2 regions of the Ruegeria sp. YTSC199 genome follow, and region 2 is predicted to be linked to the other one. Evidence: riboswitches for the same ligand, from Rfam matches in the RefSeq annotation. Region 2 holds a riboswitch; the other holds the start of a gene.
What was found. A riboswitch is a leader RNA that binds a small molecule or an ion and turns the genes downstream of it on or off. The one in region 2 is predicted to bind thiamine pyrophosphate.
Positions count from the first base shown of each region.

Region 1 (8,547 bases), on a different contig from region 2:
CACCACCGCCGCCAAGGGAAGCAGCAGAAACGCCGCTGCCGCGACAATCCAGAACGCATCAAACACCGGCGCACCGCCATCCCAGCGGCGGATGGCCCGGTCCAGCCCGACCCCGAACCCGTCTCCGCGCGAGAACTTTAGGGCCGCCAGTGCAGCCGCTGCGGTCAACGCCAGCTGCAAGGCGGACAATAGCGCCGCCCGGCCAAGGTCGAAATCATAGGTAAAAGACTGATAGATCGCGAGCTCAATCGTTGTTGCCCGCGGCCCCCCGCCCAATGTTAGCGCTACGGCAAAGCTGGTCAGGCAAATGGCAAAGATAACCGCCAGAACGCCCGGCAGAATGCGCCGCAGCATCGGCAACTCGATCAGGCGGAAGATCGCCTTCCCGTCACAGCCAAGCTGCGCGGCCAATCTGAAGCGTTCGGCGGGGATTTCCTGCCAAGCCTGCAGGATCAGCCGCGTGGCCAGCGGCAAGTTGAAAAAGACATGTGCCAGCACGACGCCATGCAACCCGTAAATCCGCATTGGCGGCAGGCCAAAAAGCCCCAAAATGTCCGACAGCCAGCCCGCGCGGCCAAAGACCTGCAACAGCCCGAGGATCGCCACGATGACGGGCAAAATAAACGGCGCCCCTAACAGTGCAATCAACACCCGCCGCCCCAAAAATCGCCGCCGGGCCAGTGCCCGCGCCACCGGAACCGCCAATGCCGCGCTGAACAGGGCCGACAACACCGCCTGCACAAGCGTGAACCGCAGCGCGGACCAATCCGCAGGGCCGAATCCACCCGCTGCATCGGCCCGCAAGGCAACGGCGGCAAGTGTCCCCAAGATCAGCGCGGCAACCAAAGCCGCCGCGCCAACGCCCAGCCACGGGCTTACTGGCTGAGCGCGCTGAGCCATTCCGCAAGCGCCTGATCCCGCACCACCGCAGCCTCATCCGGAGAAAACAGCAGGGATTTGTCCGGCTGAATCAACGTGTCGAACCCCTCGGGCAGACCGGCTGCCGGAGTAACCGCCGGGTACATCCAGTTGGTGGTCGGAATGATCTGCTGGAACGCGTCCGAGACCATGAAGTTCAGAAATTGATCCGCCAGCTCAGGCTGATCGGTTCCGGCCAGCTTGGCCGCAACTTCGACCTGCATGTAGTGACCTTCGTCAAAAGCAGCCGCCGCTTTGCTGGCGTCTTCCTCGGCGATCAGGTGATAGGCGGGCGAAGTCGTGTAGCTGAGGACCATGTCTGCCTCACCTTCAAGAAACAGCCCATAAGCCTCGGACCAGCCCTTGGTCACGGTGACGATATTGTCCGACAGAGCGGCCCAGATGTCTGCCGCCTCATCGCCATAAGCCGCCTGGACCCACAACAACAACCCCAGACCGGGGGTAGAAGAGCGTGGGTCTTGGATGATGATCTTGGTATCGCCCTCGGCCAGTTCGCGGAAATTCGCAGGCGCCGCAGCATCCGCGTTATGGACAAAGGCGAAATAGCCCCAGTCATAGGGCGCGAACACGTCATCCGTCCATTCGATCGGCAGCGCATATTCGGCACTGACTGCGCTTGGGGCAAACAGGCCGGTTTCCTTGGCTGCGGTGATCAGGTTGGTGTCCAGCCCCAGCACCACGTCCGCGTCCGAGTTCTCACCCTCAAGCCGGATACGCGACAGAAGCGCCGCGCCATCTTCGACGCCGACAAGGTTCAGATCACAGTCACAGACCGCCTCAAACGCCTCTTTCACCTGCGGGCCCGGGCCCCAGTCCGAGACAAAGCTGTCATAGGTATACACGGTCAACTGAGGTTTATCGGCCGCAACGGCCGTAGTCGCACTCAGAAGTCCCGCAGCAATCATCAGATGTTTCATGTCATCCTCCATTGCGGCGAGAGGGCAAGGATGGATGAATCCGTCACCTTTCCCTCCGCCGGTTCTAGCCGGTTCAGGTTCAACGGGTTCGCCAACGGCATCTCAGCGTGGCAGGCCACGCACCCCGAGGTGAGGCTCTGACTAGGCGGGAACCGACCAAAAGACAACCCGTTTCGCAGGCTGCCCATTGGTCGGGTTCGACTTATTCCGCCGCAATGGCCGGATCAGACGCAACACTGATCGGCGCCCAGTTCAGACCCCCGGTATAGCGCCACGCCAGCTTGCCCTGGTCGTCCATGGCGATCAGATGCAGCCAGCGGTTGTCGAACAGCGCGCGCACCTGCGGGTGCCGGTCAAGAATGTCCGACATCGCCTCGGGCGGAGCTTCGATGACCACCGACAGGCGCAGCGGATCATGTTGATAGCTTTCGCCGTCATGGATCGATTGCCACGGCAAGCCCGGACGGGGGGCACCGTTATTGCCCTCAAGCACACCGATACCACCGACCACATTGTGCAGCAGCTTGTTGCCACCACCGAACAGGGCGGGCGCCACGGTCGAGCCATAATATTGCAGGCTGATCCAGCTGACGACCACCACCGGGGCGGTCATGATCAGTTCCAGCACACCAAAGCTGTCATCCTTGCGCCAATCGTAGTTGTGCAGGAAGGCCTGCCCCGCCAAATCCGCCCCATCCGTGCGTTGGCGCGGGGCTGCGACAAAGGTCCGGCACCCGGCCAGTCCCCATTCGGGGCGGGTCTCAGCCCAGTCCTGTGCACGGCGCTGAATATCTGTTGCGTAGTTGGCGCGCGGCAGACGTGCCGCGCGTTCGGCCCGGGTAAGCTGCCCGGCCGCATCCAGCCAGGTTTTCACCTGCGCCAGATCAACGGTCCCGTCGCCCGGCGGCAAGTCCTTTTCATACAGGCCGACCCGATCGGTTGTGGTCGAGTGCATTGCTGCGACAAACAGGGTGTCGGCTGGGATGTCGATCCCCTGCCCCACCAACCCCGAACGGACCTGCGCATCGTTCAGCAGCCCGGCCAATAGCCGCGCGTTCACGTCGCCCGCATGACCTCCGCATGCGCCACAGTGCAGCGCACTTTCATGTGGGTTGTTGGTCACCTCGGCCCCGTGCCCGACCAGCAGAACGATCCTTGCGAAATTGTCGGTCAGAGACATCGCCGTCAGAACCGTCTTTGCCATGCCTATGCGGGTACCCAAATCGATGTTCGGGTCCAGTTGCGGTGCCGGGTCAACCTTAGACTTTCCGGCAACCCCCAATGCGTCGCGCATCAGCTTCCCGGTATACAAGGGCCCGGTCGCCTCGACAAAAGCAAACGAGGATACAGCCGCCAGCTTGAACCGGCCCCAGGCCCGCTTGGCCCGTGCCGAGTAACGACGGGCCAAGTCCGCACCCGCCGGTTCTCTGGCCTGAGAGCACACGGACGGCTGTAACAATACTGGGCCATGGACCTCGGTGACATCCGACCCCGCCGCCTTATGCGCACTGGCAAGGCCAAAAAACCCTGCAAAGCCAAGCGTTTCGATCCCGGTATCCTGCGCCTCAAGCGCGCGGCGGAACACCTCAGACCGGACGTCGATGCAGAACGCGGCCTGAACCTGCGCCCGACCGTCGGCTTTGCGCCCGGTGCCCGACTGCAGCCTTTCGGCCAATGCGCGCTGTTGTGCCCGTTCGGCGGCCTCCTGCAGGACCGCGTCGATGACTAAATCCGTGGTCGGCGTCACCGGTGCCGCATGTGCGGCCACATTCTCTGCCCACCGCTCGGCGATCTGATCTTCGTAAAGCGCGAACAGCGCCTCATCGAACACCATCCGCACGGCCAACAGCTCGGTCACGGTATTGTCCTGTTCGCCCTTCAGCTCAGCCTCCCACTGCAAGTAGCGCGCGTATTGCGCCCATCCGCCCAAGGTAGTCAGCCAGCGATGATAGGCGGTAGCGGCTGCCTCGGTGCTGAGGCCCAGCCGTTCGGACGACCGGCCAATTGCCCGCCAATGCGACCGGTTGGTACCTGCAACGAAAGCGCCGAACCCGGTCAGACCCTGAATTTCCGGCGTCAGATCGCGAGAGGCAAACTCGCGCCAGGCGCTGAAAGCCCCTCCGGTCCGGGCCTGTTGCCACAAAGCCTGCCCCTGATCGAAATGGCTGGCCGCCCAGATGCCGATGCGATCCTCAATCAGGGCAGGCCAGTCCGTACCGGAAACCTCGGCCGCCAGTTCAGCCACAGTGGGTAAGGCTTCGGTATGCGGTGCCTCCGTTTTCAGCGAAATCATGACATCCTTAAGGCTTGGGACGTTGAACGGCCCCTCAATTGAGGCAAGCGCATCCAGAATGTCCGCCTCGGTCATCTCACCCGTACGCAGCTTTTCAGTCCAATGTGTCCGATCAGGTGTGATTCGGCTGCCCGCAACCCGCGCCAACCGCGCTGAGGTCACGGCAAGCGGTTCATCGCTCTGGCCCAGAAACGGGTTCACCGCGACATTCGAGGACAGAGGGAACAAGGGCGGGATCGCATAAGCGGCGGATTTGGCTTCGGCCACCAGTTCCAGCAGTGGCGCGGTATACGCTTCGAGCTTTGCAAACATCGGTTCAGTTCCTTTCAGGCTGCGGACCGTCTGGACCAACCGTCCAGAAACTTGTCGAAAATCGCGTTGGCATAAAGACCGTTTGACAGGTGAACCCTCAGGCCCGCCGCCGCCGGGTGCGCCGCCCATAGCGTGAAAGTCGCCTGCGCCACCGCAACGAACCCAAAACTCAGCAAGGCCAGCACGATCAGCGCCCATTCCAGCGGTCCCGGCGCGGGGGTGGCGGGCAAGGCTCCGGCGGTCACATGCTGCGCAGTGACCTGCAGCCCGAAGTAACTGACCGAGGTCACCAGCGCATAGACCGCCGTGCGCTGTGTCAGCTGACGCGGCGCGGCATCGGCAAAGCCCTGCGCCAGCAGGTAGGCCACGCCAAAGATCAGGATGACGCCAAGAGTAATGGCCTGAACCGACTTGCCGTCAAAGCCCAGCACCGTCCCGACCAGAGCATAGATCACGATCGCTGTCCCAAAAGCCCTTAGCACGTTACTTGCACTGGGCACCGCAATGGGTCCGGGGCGGTGAATGGCAGCAACGTTTTTCACCGCCTCACCCGAGCTGAGGAACGCATGCGCTTTGTACAGCGAATGCGCTACGATATGCAGCAGCGCCAGTGGAAACAGCGCAAGGCCACACTGCATAACCATGAATGCCATCTGCGCAATGGTGGACCAGGCCAGCGAGGTTTTGACCGCAGGTTGGGTCAGCATCACCAACCCACCAAACAGCGCGGTGAACCCACCCAACATCACCAGCAGGGCCATCACTCCGGGCGCCGCCAGCATGACATCGGCAAAGCGGATCAAGAGGAATCCACCCGCATTTATCACACCCGCATGCAGCAGGGCCGAAACCGGCGTCGGTGCCTCCATCACCTCGGTCAGCCAGCCATGCACAGGGAACTGGGCCGAGGCCAGAACTGCCGCGACTGCGATCAACAGCGCCGCCGTCGTGGTCAGCCAGTTGGACTGAACCGTCGTCAGGATCGTGTGGATATCGGTGGTTCCGGATGCCGCGATCAACAGAACCACGGCTAAGGCCAAGGCGCATTCACTCAGCCGTGCAACAAGTGCCTTCTTGTGTGCGGCGCGTTGAGCAGTTGCGCGGTCCGGGTAAAACAGCAGTAGCTTGTGCAGAACCAGACTGGTGGTGGTCCACGCAACCAACAACTGGATCAGGTTGCCCGACATAACCAACATCAGGACCGAGGCCAGCGCCAGGGCCATCCATTGGGTGAACATCCCCTGTCTTGCCTCGCCATCCATATAGGTCGCTGAATAGCGCAGGACGATCCAGCCAATGAAGCTGACCAGCACCAGCATCACCGCGCTAACCGCGTCCAGCCGGACTGACAGCCCCACGCCGAAAGCTCCGATCAGGGCTGAAGTGCCAGGGCCGTAGATCACCAATAAAATGGCGGCGGCGGAGGCGATCACAAAGGCGGCAAAGGCCGCGGCTTCGGCCAGTTTCGGTACTCGGCCAGGGCGCAGGCCCGGATGACGCCCGGCATAGAATGCAGCAGCGATCAAAATCAGCGGGCTGAGAAGCGGCAGATAGAGATACAACATGGTGACATGTCCCTGGATTATCCGTTTGGGACAATCTGTTAGGACAGATTCTGTGTCATTAAAAATTCATTGTTCTTACTTTTTCGTTCTATTATTTAGAACGATATGCCACTGAACTATCATCACCTGCGGTATTTCTGGGCCGTGGCCCATGACGGAAACCTGACCCGCACGGCCCAACGGCTGAACCTGTCGCAATCCGCCTTGTCGGTGCAAATCAAGCAATTGGAGGAACGGCTGGGCCACAATCTTTTCGAGCGTCGCGGTCGTCAATTGTACCTCACCGAGGCCGGACGCATCGCCCTGGACCACGCGGATGCGATTTTTTCGACAGGACAGGAACTTGTCGCCACTCTGACCGAGACGGTGCAAACCCGCAAAGCACTGCGCGTGGGGGCCTTGGCGACCCTGTCGCGCAACTTTCAGATCGGGTTTCTACGCCCCATCCTGTCGCGTCCGGATGTCGAGGTGATCCTGCGATCCGGAAGCCCGACCGAGTTGATGGAGGGGCTTGAGACGCTGAACCTCGATCTGGTTCTGATGAATCGTCTCCCACCGGATGACAGCCTTACCCCGTTTGAGACTCACCAGATCGCCGAACAGCCCGTCAGCATCGTCGGCACCCCTGACCGGCTGGACCCCAAAACACCGATCAAAGAACTTTTGAACACGCAACCTTTCATCCTGCCAACCACCGACAACAGTGTGCGCACCGCGTTTGATGCCATGGCCAGTCGTTTGTCGGAACGCCCGCAAGTCGCGGCCGAGGTTGATGACATGGCGATGATGCGACTATTGGCGCGCGAGAATATCGGGCTGGCCCTTGTGGCGCCCATCGTCGTAACGGACGAACTGAATTCAGGGCGGCTGGTCGAAGCGCAGGAACATCCGCGCATCAAGGAAGCCTTCTACGCCGTCACGCTGCGCCGCCGTTTTCCAAACCCATTGGTTCAGGACCTGCTGTCACACGATCCTGATCCCATGCTTTTGCCCTGACCGTTACGAGCGGCAGAAATCGAACTCTTATGCATAGTGACGGGCAACCAAAATGCTTTGGTTCAATCGCGCGCAGTTCGGGCGCTCCGGCGCTGTATCGGTCCTTGGCAAACGGGCAGCGCGTGTGGATCCGGCACCCGGACGGAGTGGCCAGCGGGTTGGGGATTTCGCCCCGAAGCGGGATCGGATCAAACCCCGCATCCGGGTCGGAGGTGGAGATCGCATACTGCAGAGCATGGATATAGGGGGTGTTTCGGCGCGATGAACAGCATTTCGGTCGGGGCGCATTCGGCGAGTTTCCCGAAATAGAACACCGCAACCCGGTGCGACATCTGCGCCACGATGCTCCGATCGGAAGTGACGAACAGGAACGAGACACCCATCTCGGCCTGGATCGACACATTCAAGACTGAAACGCTTTCGTCGCAGACCACGGATTTCGGTTTTGAGACCAGCGCGCGGGCGATGCAGTTCCGCTGGCGCTGACCACCCGAGACCGCATGCGGAAAGCAGCGCAGGTGTTCAAGGTTCAGCATGCAGCGCGCCGCGATCTCGCGCACGCGGGAATCGATCTGTTCTCCTTTATCTTGCCCGCGGCCACGAAAGGCTCGGTAATGATTTCGTACACGTTCATGCGCGGGTTCAACGAGTAATACGGATCCTGAAACACCAGTCTCAACTCGGGCAGGAACGCACGCAGCAGGTCACCGACCAGTGTAAGCACTTTGATGCCGTCGCCGCCCTCGCTGAAGGCCATGTTCATCTTGGACCGGACATTGCGCAGCTCGGACTCGTACGCATGCGCCAGATCGACGTCACCCTTTTTCTTGCGGTGAAAGATCACTTCGACATCGGTCGGATCGATCGCGCGCTGAATGGCGCGGCCGACGGTGGTCTTGCCCGAGCCGGACACGCCCACCAATCCCACGCTCTCTCCGCGTTTGACGTCCAAGCGCACCCCATCGACAGAGCGCAGCATCTGTACCTGTGTCTTGAACAGTTTGCGGGCATAGATCGGGCCGTGGACGGACAGGTCCTTGACCTCAGTCATCATATCGCTTTGGGGACCATGTCGCGCTCCGATCTTTGTCGCCGCGCGCCAGCAGCGCACAGTGAGGCTGGGCATCGGGGAAGTTTCAACAGGTTCTTTCGCATCGCAGATGCCGGAGGTGGCCAGTGTGCATCTAATGTGAAACGGGCAGCCGGTTCGTGGGGCTGGGAATATCACCCGTCACCGGTTTCAGCCGGTCATGCAGATGCTCGAAGCTGAGGATCACGTCCAGCAGACCTTGCGTTCAGGGGTGCTGCGGGTTGCGAACAACCTCGCGCGTGAGGCCGCGTTCTACGATGGTGCCCAGATACACCACCACCGCATCATCGGCGACCTGAGCGATCACACCCAGATCGTGCGTGATGAAGATCATGCCCATCCCCAACTCACGCTGCAATTCGCGCATCAGGTCGAGCACTTGCGAATGAGTGTTCGCGACCATCGCGCGATGTAGTGGCCGCGCTTGTCGGTATA
Region 1 covers NZ_JBXWMF010000028.1:53,250-61,796, reverse strand. Annotated here, with positions in the region: gene AC2FEE_RS20970 (thiamine/thiamine pyrophosphate ABC transporter permease ThiP) at 1-900, opposite strand, end outside; gene thiB (thiamine ABC transporter substrate binding subunit) at 876-1,856, opposite strand; TPP riboswitch at 1,889-1,993, opposite strand; gene AC2FEE_RS20960 (YbcC family protein) at 2,059-4,461, opposite strand; gene AC2FEE_RS20955 (proton-conducting transporter transmembrane domain-containing protein) at 4,476-6,026, opposite strand; gene AC2FEE_RS20950 (LysR family transcriptional regulator) at 6,132-7,022, shown strand; gene AC2FEE_RS20945 (ATP-binding cassette domain-containing protein) at 7,211-7,582, opposite strand; gene AC2FEE_RS20940 (ATP-binding cassette domain-containing protein) at 7,552-8,148, opposite strand; gene AC2FEE_RS20935 (hypothetical protein) at 8,318-8,479, opposite strand; gene AC2FEE_RS20930 (hypothetical protein) at 8,479-8,547, opposite strand, start outside.
Region 1: another riboswitch for thiamine pyrophosphate. It lies ahead of thiB (thiamine ABC transporter substrate binding subunit); the one in region 2 lies ahead of thiD (bifunctional hydroxymethylpyrimidine kinase/phosphomethylpyrimidine kinase).

Region 2 (8,547 bases):
AGATCGACGCCGATCTCCAACACTTCGGCCTCACCAAAAGCGGGGTTGAGCGCGTAGGCCGCACTGAGCAGCTCCAACATCGAGCGCGCGGTGATGCGGCTGCTGTCCTCGCTTTCGATCATCGTCGCGCCCAGCATGTAAATCCCGTCGCCACGGGGCACGATGTAAAGTGGCATCCTTGGGTGCAGCAGACGCACGGGCCGGGTCAGGGTGACATCCGGGCAGCGGATCACCAGCATCTCGCCCTTCACGCCGCGCAGATCGTGCAGCACTTCGCGGGCGTGTAAACCACGACAGTCGATTGCGTTTTCAAGCCGCGATGGGGCGAGTTTGCGGTGGAATTCTACGCCTTGGTCCACCAGTTGCTTATGGAGGTCCCGCAAGGCCTGGCGTGGGTCCAGATGGGCTTCGTTCGTGAAATGGAGACCCTTGGTGAACCCATGCAATTCAGGCTCTAATTCGGCTATATTCGACTGCTCGACCTCGCTAAACCCGTTGGTCCGCCGGGCAAACCGGCGTAGATCGGGCAGGTCGCGCGGGTTGGCTACAACCAACGTGCCGCGCCGGTCCACCGGCGTTCGCTTCGCCCACCAGTTCAGCGCAGCCTGACCCAACCGCAACACCGGTTCCTCGGCGTTTTCATACTCACACCACGGGGCCAGCATGCCGCCCGCCCACCACGAGCACCCATGCGGACCCGGAGGGCCAGCGGGATCGAAGACCTGAACCCTGACGCCGCGCGAAACAAGCTCGGTGGCCACGGCCAAACCGGCCACGCCCGATCCTATGACCGACCAGACCGTCACGCGGACCAGACCCGGTGAAAATGATGCACTGGCCCGTGCCCCTGCCCGATCATTAGACTGTCCGCCAGGGCAATGGCTCCTTGCAGGTACTCATGCGCCTGCGCGACGGCCTCGGTCAGGCCGACGCCCTGAGCCAGTCCCGCCGCAATCGACGACGACAAAGTGCACCCTGTGCCATGTGTATTGCGCGTTTCCCGCCGAGGGGCGGTGAACTCGGCCACCCGACCGGAGGTATCAACCAGCAGGTCATGGCAGATCTTCCCGTGGCTATGCCCCCCTTTCATCAGCACCGACTCTGCGCCCAACTCACACAGGGAAAGCCCTTGCGCGATCATCTGACCGGGGGTGTCGGCCTCGGCACCACCCAGCAAACAGGCGGCTTCGGGCAGGTTTGGGGTCAGTACTGTCGCGCACGGCAGAAGAAGATCGCGCAAGGTCTGCACCGCGTCCCGAGCCAGCAACGCATCACCGGATTTCGCAATCATCACCGGGTCCAGCACAACGGGGCCATCAAACCCGGCAATGGATTCCGCAACCGTTTGTATAATCTCTGGCGTCGCCAGCATCCCGATCTTGATCGCACCTACGTCCAGATCGGTCAGGACCGCCTCGATCTGGGCGGACACCACATTCAAGGGTATCCCATGCACTGCCGTCACGGCCTGAGTATTCTGCGCCGTCACTGCCGTAATCACGCTGGCACCGTACACGCCCAAGGCGGACATCGCCTTGAGGTCCGCCTGTATCCCGGCCCCGCCACCACTGTCCGAGCCCGCAATTGTCAGGGCGATATGCGCCATATCGTTGCTCCAATTCAAAATGGGCAACGGGGCATGGAAAACGTCTTAGCACTGTGAGACCGTTCCCTACGCCGGTATTGCCCGGATCAGGTTCGATGGGTTAGCGCATTCACGCCTCTCAGCCCTTTGATCAGGGCACCCCAACGGTTGGGCGGACATTCTCAGGGCTTGGCAAAGGAATCAAGGGCCAATTTTGGCGCAGTTGGCAGGAAAACTGGACTTATAGGGTAAAAAAAGCCGGCCCATTGGACCGGCTCATTTTTGCAATTTCAGGATGCAGAATCAGCCTTTCATCCCGTCCCAAAAGGACTTGACGGACGAGAAAAAGCTTTTCGATTCCGGGTGGTTATCCTCACCCAGATCGTCGAACTCGCGCAGAAGTTCTTTCTGACGAGCGGTCAGGTTGACCGGAGTTTCCACGGCCAGTTCGATGAACATGTCGCCAACACCGCCACCACGCAAGGCAGGCATGCCCTTGCTGCGCAGACGCATCTGGCGGCCCGACTGGCTGCCGGCCGGAATCTGCACGCGACCACGGCCACCGTCGATGGTCGGCACTTCGATCGATCCGCCCAGCGCCGCCTTGGCCATGCTGACAGGAACACGGCAATACAGGTTCACACTGTCGCGTTCGAACAGCTTGTGATCCGACACTTCGACAAAGATATACAGATCACCCGGAGGACCACCGCGCATCCCGGCCTCACCCTCGCCCGCCAGGCGGATGCGGGTACCGGTTTCGACACCGGCGGGGATATTCACGGACAGCGCGCGTTCTTTTTCGACGCGACCTGCTCCATTACAGGACTTGCAGGGATTCTTGATGATCTGGCCCAATCCGGAACAGGTCGGACACGTGCGTTCAACGGTAAAGAAACCCTGTTGCGCACGGACCTTGCCCATACCCGAGCAAGTCGGACAAGTGACGGGTTCCACACCACCTTCAGCACCCGAACCGTCACAGGCCGAACAGGCAACAGCCGCAGGTACGCTGATGGTTTTCTGCAGGCCCGAGAACGCCTCTTCCAGTGACACTCGCAGGTTATAGCGCAGGTCGGATCCGCGTGCGGCCCGACGTCCGCCACCAGCGCCACCGCGTTGACCACCCATGAAGTCGCCGAACAGATCGTCGAACACGTCAGAAAACGCGCTGGAGAATTCACCCTGTCCAAAACCGCCGCCGGGACGACCGCCGCCGCCGCCCATGCCGTTTTCAAAGGCGGCATGACCAAAACGGTCATAAGCGGCCTTTTTGTCGGCGTCGCGCAGCACATCATAAGCCTCATTGGCTTCCTTGAACTGCGTCTCTGCATCCGGGTTGTCCTTGTTGCGGTCGGGATGCAATTCTTTGGCTTTCCTGCGAAAACCCTTCTTGATCTCGTCCGCCGATGCGCCCTTGGACACGCCGAGCACATCGTAGTAGTCGCGTTTTGACATCAGTGTTTCCTTCTGCCTCAACGTAATCGGGCCGGCCCGGCAACCGGACCGGCCCGCATTGGCCCGGTTACCCGTTAGTTACGTTTGTCGTCGTCCAGATCTTCGAACTCGGCGTCGACAATGTCGTCATCACCAGTCGGAGCTTCATCAGCTGCCGCTGGCTCATCCTCAGCCTCTTCGGACTGCGCCTTATAGATGGCTTCGCCCAACTTCATGGCGGCTTCGGTGACGTTCTGGATGCCCGACTTGATCTTGTCGGCATTTTCAGTTTCCAGCTCGTCCTTCAGCGCGGCAATCGCCAGCTCAATGGCTTCGATGGTGGTCGGGTCGACCTTGTCGGCATGCTCTTCCATCGACTTCTCGGTCGAATGAATGAGGCTTTCTGCCTGGTTCTTAGCGTCGACCAGCTCGCGGCGTTCCTTGTCGGCTTCCGCGTTCTCTTCGGCGTCCTTGACCATCTTGTCGATATCCTCGTCCGACAGACCGCCAGAAGCCTGGATAGTGATCTTCTGCTCTTTGCCGGTGCCTTTGTCTTTGGCCGAAACCGAGACAATGCCGTTGGCGTCGATATCAAAAGTCACCTCGATCTGAGGCATACCGCGCGGTGCGGGCGGGATATCTTCGAGGTTGAACTGACCCAGGATCTTGTTGTCCGCCGCCATTTCGCGTTCACCTTGGAAACAGCGGATGGTCACGGCGTTCTGATTGTCCTCGGCGGTCGAGAAGACCTGGGACTTCTTGGTCGGAATGGTCGTGTTGCGGTCGATCAGGCGGGTGAACACGCCACCCAGCGTCTCGATTCCCAGCGACAGCGGAGTCACGTCCAGCAGAACCACGTCCTTGACGTCGCCCTGCAGAACACCGGCCTGAATGGCGGCGCCCATGGCAACCACTTCATCCGGGTTCACGCCCTTGTGCGGCTCTTTCCCGAAGAACTTGGTAACTTCTTCGATCACTTTCGGCATCCGGGTCATACCACCGACCAGAACAACTTCGTCCACGTCGGCAGCCGACAGGCCCGCGTCTTTCAGAGCGGCCTGGCAGGGCTTCATCGACTTCTTGATCAGGTCGCCCACCAGCGATTCCAGCTTGGCACGGGTCAGTTTCATGACCATGTGCAGCGGCTGGCCGTTCGAACCCATCGAGATGAACGGCTGGTTTATTTCGGTTTGCGATGTCGAGGACAGTTCGATCTTGGCTTTTTCAGCGGCTTCTTTCAGACGCTGCAGGGCCATCTTGTCCTGAGACAGATCGACACCGTGCTCCTTTTTGAACTCGTCCGCCAGATAGTTGACGATGCGCATGTCAAAGTCTTCACCACCCAGGAAGGTGTCACCGTTGGTCGATTTAACCTCGAACAGGCCATCATCGATTTCCAGGATGGTCACGTCGAAAGTACCGCCACCAAGGTCATAGACCGCGATGGTTTGGGTTTCTTCCTTGTCCAGACCATAGGCCAGAGCGGCGGCTGTCGGTTCGTTGATGATCCGCAGCACTTCCAAGCCGGCGATTTTACCGGCGTCTTTGGTGGCCTGACGCTGAGCGTCGTTGAAGTATGCCGGAACGGTGATGACCGCCTGCGTGACTTCCTCACCCAGATAGCTTTCTGCGGTTTCCTTCATTTTGCCCAGAGTGAAGGCTGAGATTTGGCTTGGGGAGTACTTTTCACCGCGGGCTTCCACCCACGCGTCGCCATTGCCGCCATCGACGATGGCATACGGCACCATTTTCTTGTCTTTTTCGACTTCGGCATCATCTACGCGACGACCGATCAGGCGCTTGACGCCAAAGATGGTGTTGTCGGGGTTGGTGACCGCCTGACGTTTTGCAGGCTGACCAACCAGTCGCTCATCTTCGGTGAAGGCGACGATCGAAGGCGTGGTCCGCGCCCCTTCTGCGTTTTCGATGACCTTCGGCTGCGAGCCGTCCATGATGGCCACACACGAGTTGGTGGTCCCGAGGTCAATTCCGATTACTTTTCCCATATGTTCAATCCCTTTCTCTTCAAGGCGATGTCCGAGGTCCGAACCCGTTATGGCACCCGGCCCCGATCTGATATGCACGAACGGCCCTACACCATCGCGCGTCCCGGCGTATATAAGGGCGTGAAACGAGCCCTGCAAGCGGTGTAAAAGGCAGGTTTTCAGGAATCTGCAGCCTTTTTGGCAAGGTTTTGGTTAGGATTGGGGAATCTTGAATGGCGCGACTACTTTTGCGCGGTTTTGATATCAGAAAAGGCTATCTGGATAACGCGGCCCAAGTGCAGCTGATCGGAATACTGCGCCCGATTCTGAAATCGGCCCCCTTGTTTCGACCAGTGACGCCGTCGGGCAAGGAGATGTCGGTGCGCATGACCTCGGCCGGATCGCTGGGCTGGGTGACCGACAAAGCGGGCTATCGATATCAGGCACAGCACCCCAAAGGGGCGGACTGGCCGGCCATTCCCGAACCCATCCTTGATATCTGGCACCAGTTGGCCAGTTCCGACCGCGACCCCGATTGCTGTCTGATCAACTATTACGGCGAAGGTGCCCGGATGGGGCTGCATCAGGACAAGGACGAGGTCGATTTTTCCTGGCCCGTGCTGTCAATCTCATTGGGGGATGACGCGCTGTTTCGTATCGGCAACCAGACCCGCGGCGGCAAGACCGAGTCGATCTGGCTGAACTCCGGCGATGTGGTGATCATGGGCGGCCCGGCCCGGCTGACCTATCACGGGATCGACCGTATCCGGTTCGGGTCTTCGAAATTGCTGCCCAAGAGCGGTCGGATCAATCTGACTCTACGCGTAGCAGGCTAGCGGCGCGCGCCCCAGCTTTGGGAAACATGCTGACGAGAGAAAAAGATTCCCAAAAGCCCGATCAGCAACAAGGCCAGCCCCACCCAAAGCGCATATTCCCAACTGGTATTGCGGGGAAAGTAGTTGCGGAAGACGAACCCCCGGCACTGGTCGATGATATGAAACAGCGGGTTCCACGAAAACATGGCCAGCGTGGCGCCACCCAATGCATTTGCCACGAACATTTTTCCTGAAAAGATCATGTTCAGACGACGGTAGATATTGCTCAGAATCGTGGAAACGGTCGGCAACCATGGTTTCAAGGCCATGAACACCACGCCAACGGAACATCCGGTGAACCAGGCCAGTATCAACATCGCAAAAGCGCCGCCGGGGTCCTGAATCTCAATCGGCGACACAGCGACACTGTAGAGGAACAGGATGATGATGATCGATACAACCTGCGTATAAAGCAAGCCGAACGCGGTCGCCAGCAACACGACCATCATGTTCATCGGCGAGTGCAGCATCATCGGATTGCCCCCTGTGCTGACGCCCGCCACCGAGCTGACGGATTTGACATGCGTTAAGAACAAAAACACGCCGGACAGCAGATACAGAATGAACTCGCCCCGGATTCTGGCAACACGCGGACCCAGGAAGGACATGATTGTGTAGAACACTGCGACCAGGACCAGGACCTGCAGGATATTAATCAGGATGGCCAGCACGGCGTTGCTGTGTTGTGAACGCACACTGCGCACTACGGCATGGAAAATAAGCTCGGCGGTTGTGAACGCGCCGCCCAGTAATGTCTGGTTTCGCTTGAAATAATACACCCGAAGCGTCTTTCCCGTTTTTTCGCCTGTAATCTGCCACGAATTTCTTGCCGATCCGTAACCGGCACATCATAAGGCCGTCAGAATATTCGATCAACAAATCACTGGAACGGAGCATTTTTGTGACCTACGACGCCCTCATTCCCGTCATTCGACGTCTGGCCCTGGAAGCGGGCGACAAAATCATGGAGATTTACGAGGCCGATGATTTCGACGTCAAAGTCAAATCCGACGCCAGCCCCGTGACCGAAGCGGATGAGGCCGCCGATGCGCTGATCTCGGCCGGTCTGCGCGACGCCTTCCCCGACATTCTTCTGGTGACCGAGGAACAGGCCGCTTCACATTCGAAAAAGGGTGACACGTTCCTGATCGTCGATCCGCTGGACGGCACCAAGGAATTCATCAACCGCCGCGGCGATTTCACGGTGAACATCGCACTGGTCGAAAACGGGGTTCCGACCCGCGGGGTGGTTTATGCGCCTGCAAAAGGGCGCGTGTTCTATACGCAGGCCGATGGTCAATCGGTCGAGGAAACCGGCGCGCTGGACAAAGCGCAAGCTGGGGATGTGACCCCAATATCAGTCTCTGAACCGGACAATTCCGCGCTGTTGATCGTGGCGTCGAAATCGCACCGGGATCAGGCGACCGAAGACTACATCAACAAGTATCAGGTACAGGACAGCAAGAGCGCGGGCTCGTCGTTGAAATTCTGCCTGGTGGCAACGGGTGAGGCCGATCTGTATCCCCGCGTTGGGCGCACGATGGAGTGGGATACCGCCGCAGGTCACGCCGTTCTGGCGGGCGCCGGCGGCCAGGTTGTGCGCTTTGATGACCACACACCGCTGACCTATGGCAAAGACGAATATGCAAACCCGTTCTTTATCGCCTACGCTCCGGGCGTTGAGCTGAAGGAGGCCTGATGTCCGTTCTGATCGCCATTCCCGCCCGTTATGCCTCGACCCGGTATCCGGGCAAACCGCTGGTCCCGCTGACCGGCGCCAGTGGCAATGCAATGACCCTGATCGAACGGTCCTGGCGCGCGGCCTGTTCAGTCTCGGGCGTCGACAAGGTGGTTGTCGCCACCGATGACGACCGCATCCGCGAGGTGGCCGAAGGCTTCGGGGCTGAGGTGGTGATGACCTCGGAAACCTGCGGCAATGGCACCGAACGCTGCGCCGAAGCGCATGCCGAGCTTGGCGCCGGTTACGACATCGTGGTGAACCTGCAGGGCGATGCGCCGCTGACCCCGCACTGGTTTGTCGAAGACCTGATCGCCGGATTGCGCGCCGCGCCCGAAGCCGGGGTAGCGACACCGGTTCTGCGTTGTGACGGCAACGCGCTGAACAGCCTGCTCAATGACCGCAAAAACGGGCGCGTCGGCGGCACCACGGCGGTGTTCGCCGCCGACAACAGCGCCATGTATTTCTCGAAAGAAGTCGTCCCCTATACCGCCGAAACTTTTGCCGGAGACGACGCAACCCCGGTCTTCCACCATGTCGGCGTCTATGCCTATCGCCCCGATGCGCTGGCCGCCTACCCCGCATGGCCCGCTGGTCCGCTGGAGCAACTGGAAGGGCTGGAACAGCTGCGTTTCATGGAAAACGGCCGCAAGGTTTTGTGCGTCGAGGTCGAGGCCAAAGGCCGCCAGTTCTGGGAGCTGAACAACCCTCAGGACGTCCCCAAGCTGGAAGAAATGATGGCCGCCATGGGGTTGGAGTGAGGTCTTTGCCCTAATCGACATAGGCCCGACGGCATAGCTGTGCACAGTTTTTTAATCTGGAAGAATAGATGACCAACATTCTTGTAACCGGCGGCGCCGGATATATCGGATCGCACGCCTGCAAGGCGCTGGCGCAGGCGGGTTATACGCCAGTGACCTACGACAA
Region 2 covers NZ_JBXWMF010000008.1:171,496-180,042, forward strand. Annotated here, with positions in the region: gene AC2FEE_RS10295 (FAD-dependent oxidoreductase) at 1-806, opposite strand, end outside; gene thiD (bifunctional hydroxymethylpyrimidine kinase/phosphomethylpyrimidine kinase) at 803-1,606, opposite strand; TPP riboswitch at 1,653-1,759, opposite strand; gene dnaJ (molecular chaperone DnaJ) at 1,889-3,043, opposite strand; gene dnaK (molecular chaperone DnaK) at 3,118-5,028, opposite strand; gene AC2FEE_RS10315 (alpha-ketoglutarate-dependent dioxygenase AlkB family protein) at 5,241-5,843, shown strand; gene AC2FEE_RS10320 (ABC transporter permease) at 5,840-6,661, opposite strand; gene cysQ (3'(2'),5'-bisphosphate nucleotidase CysQ) at 6,784-7,581, shown strand; gene AC2FEE_RS10330 (3-deoxy-manno-octulosonate cytidylyltransferase) at 7,581-8,381, shown strand; gene galE (UDP-glucose 4-epimerase GalE) at 8,450-8,547, shown strand, end outside.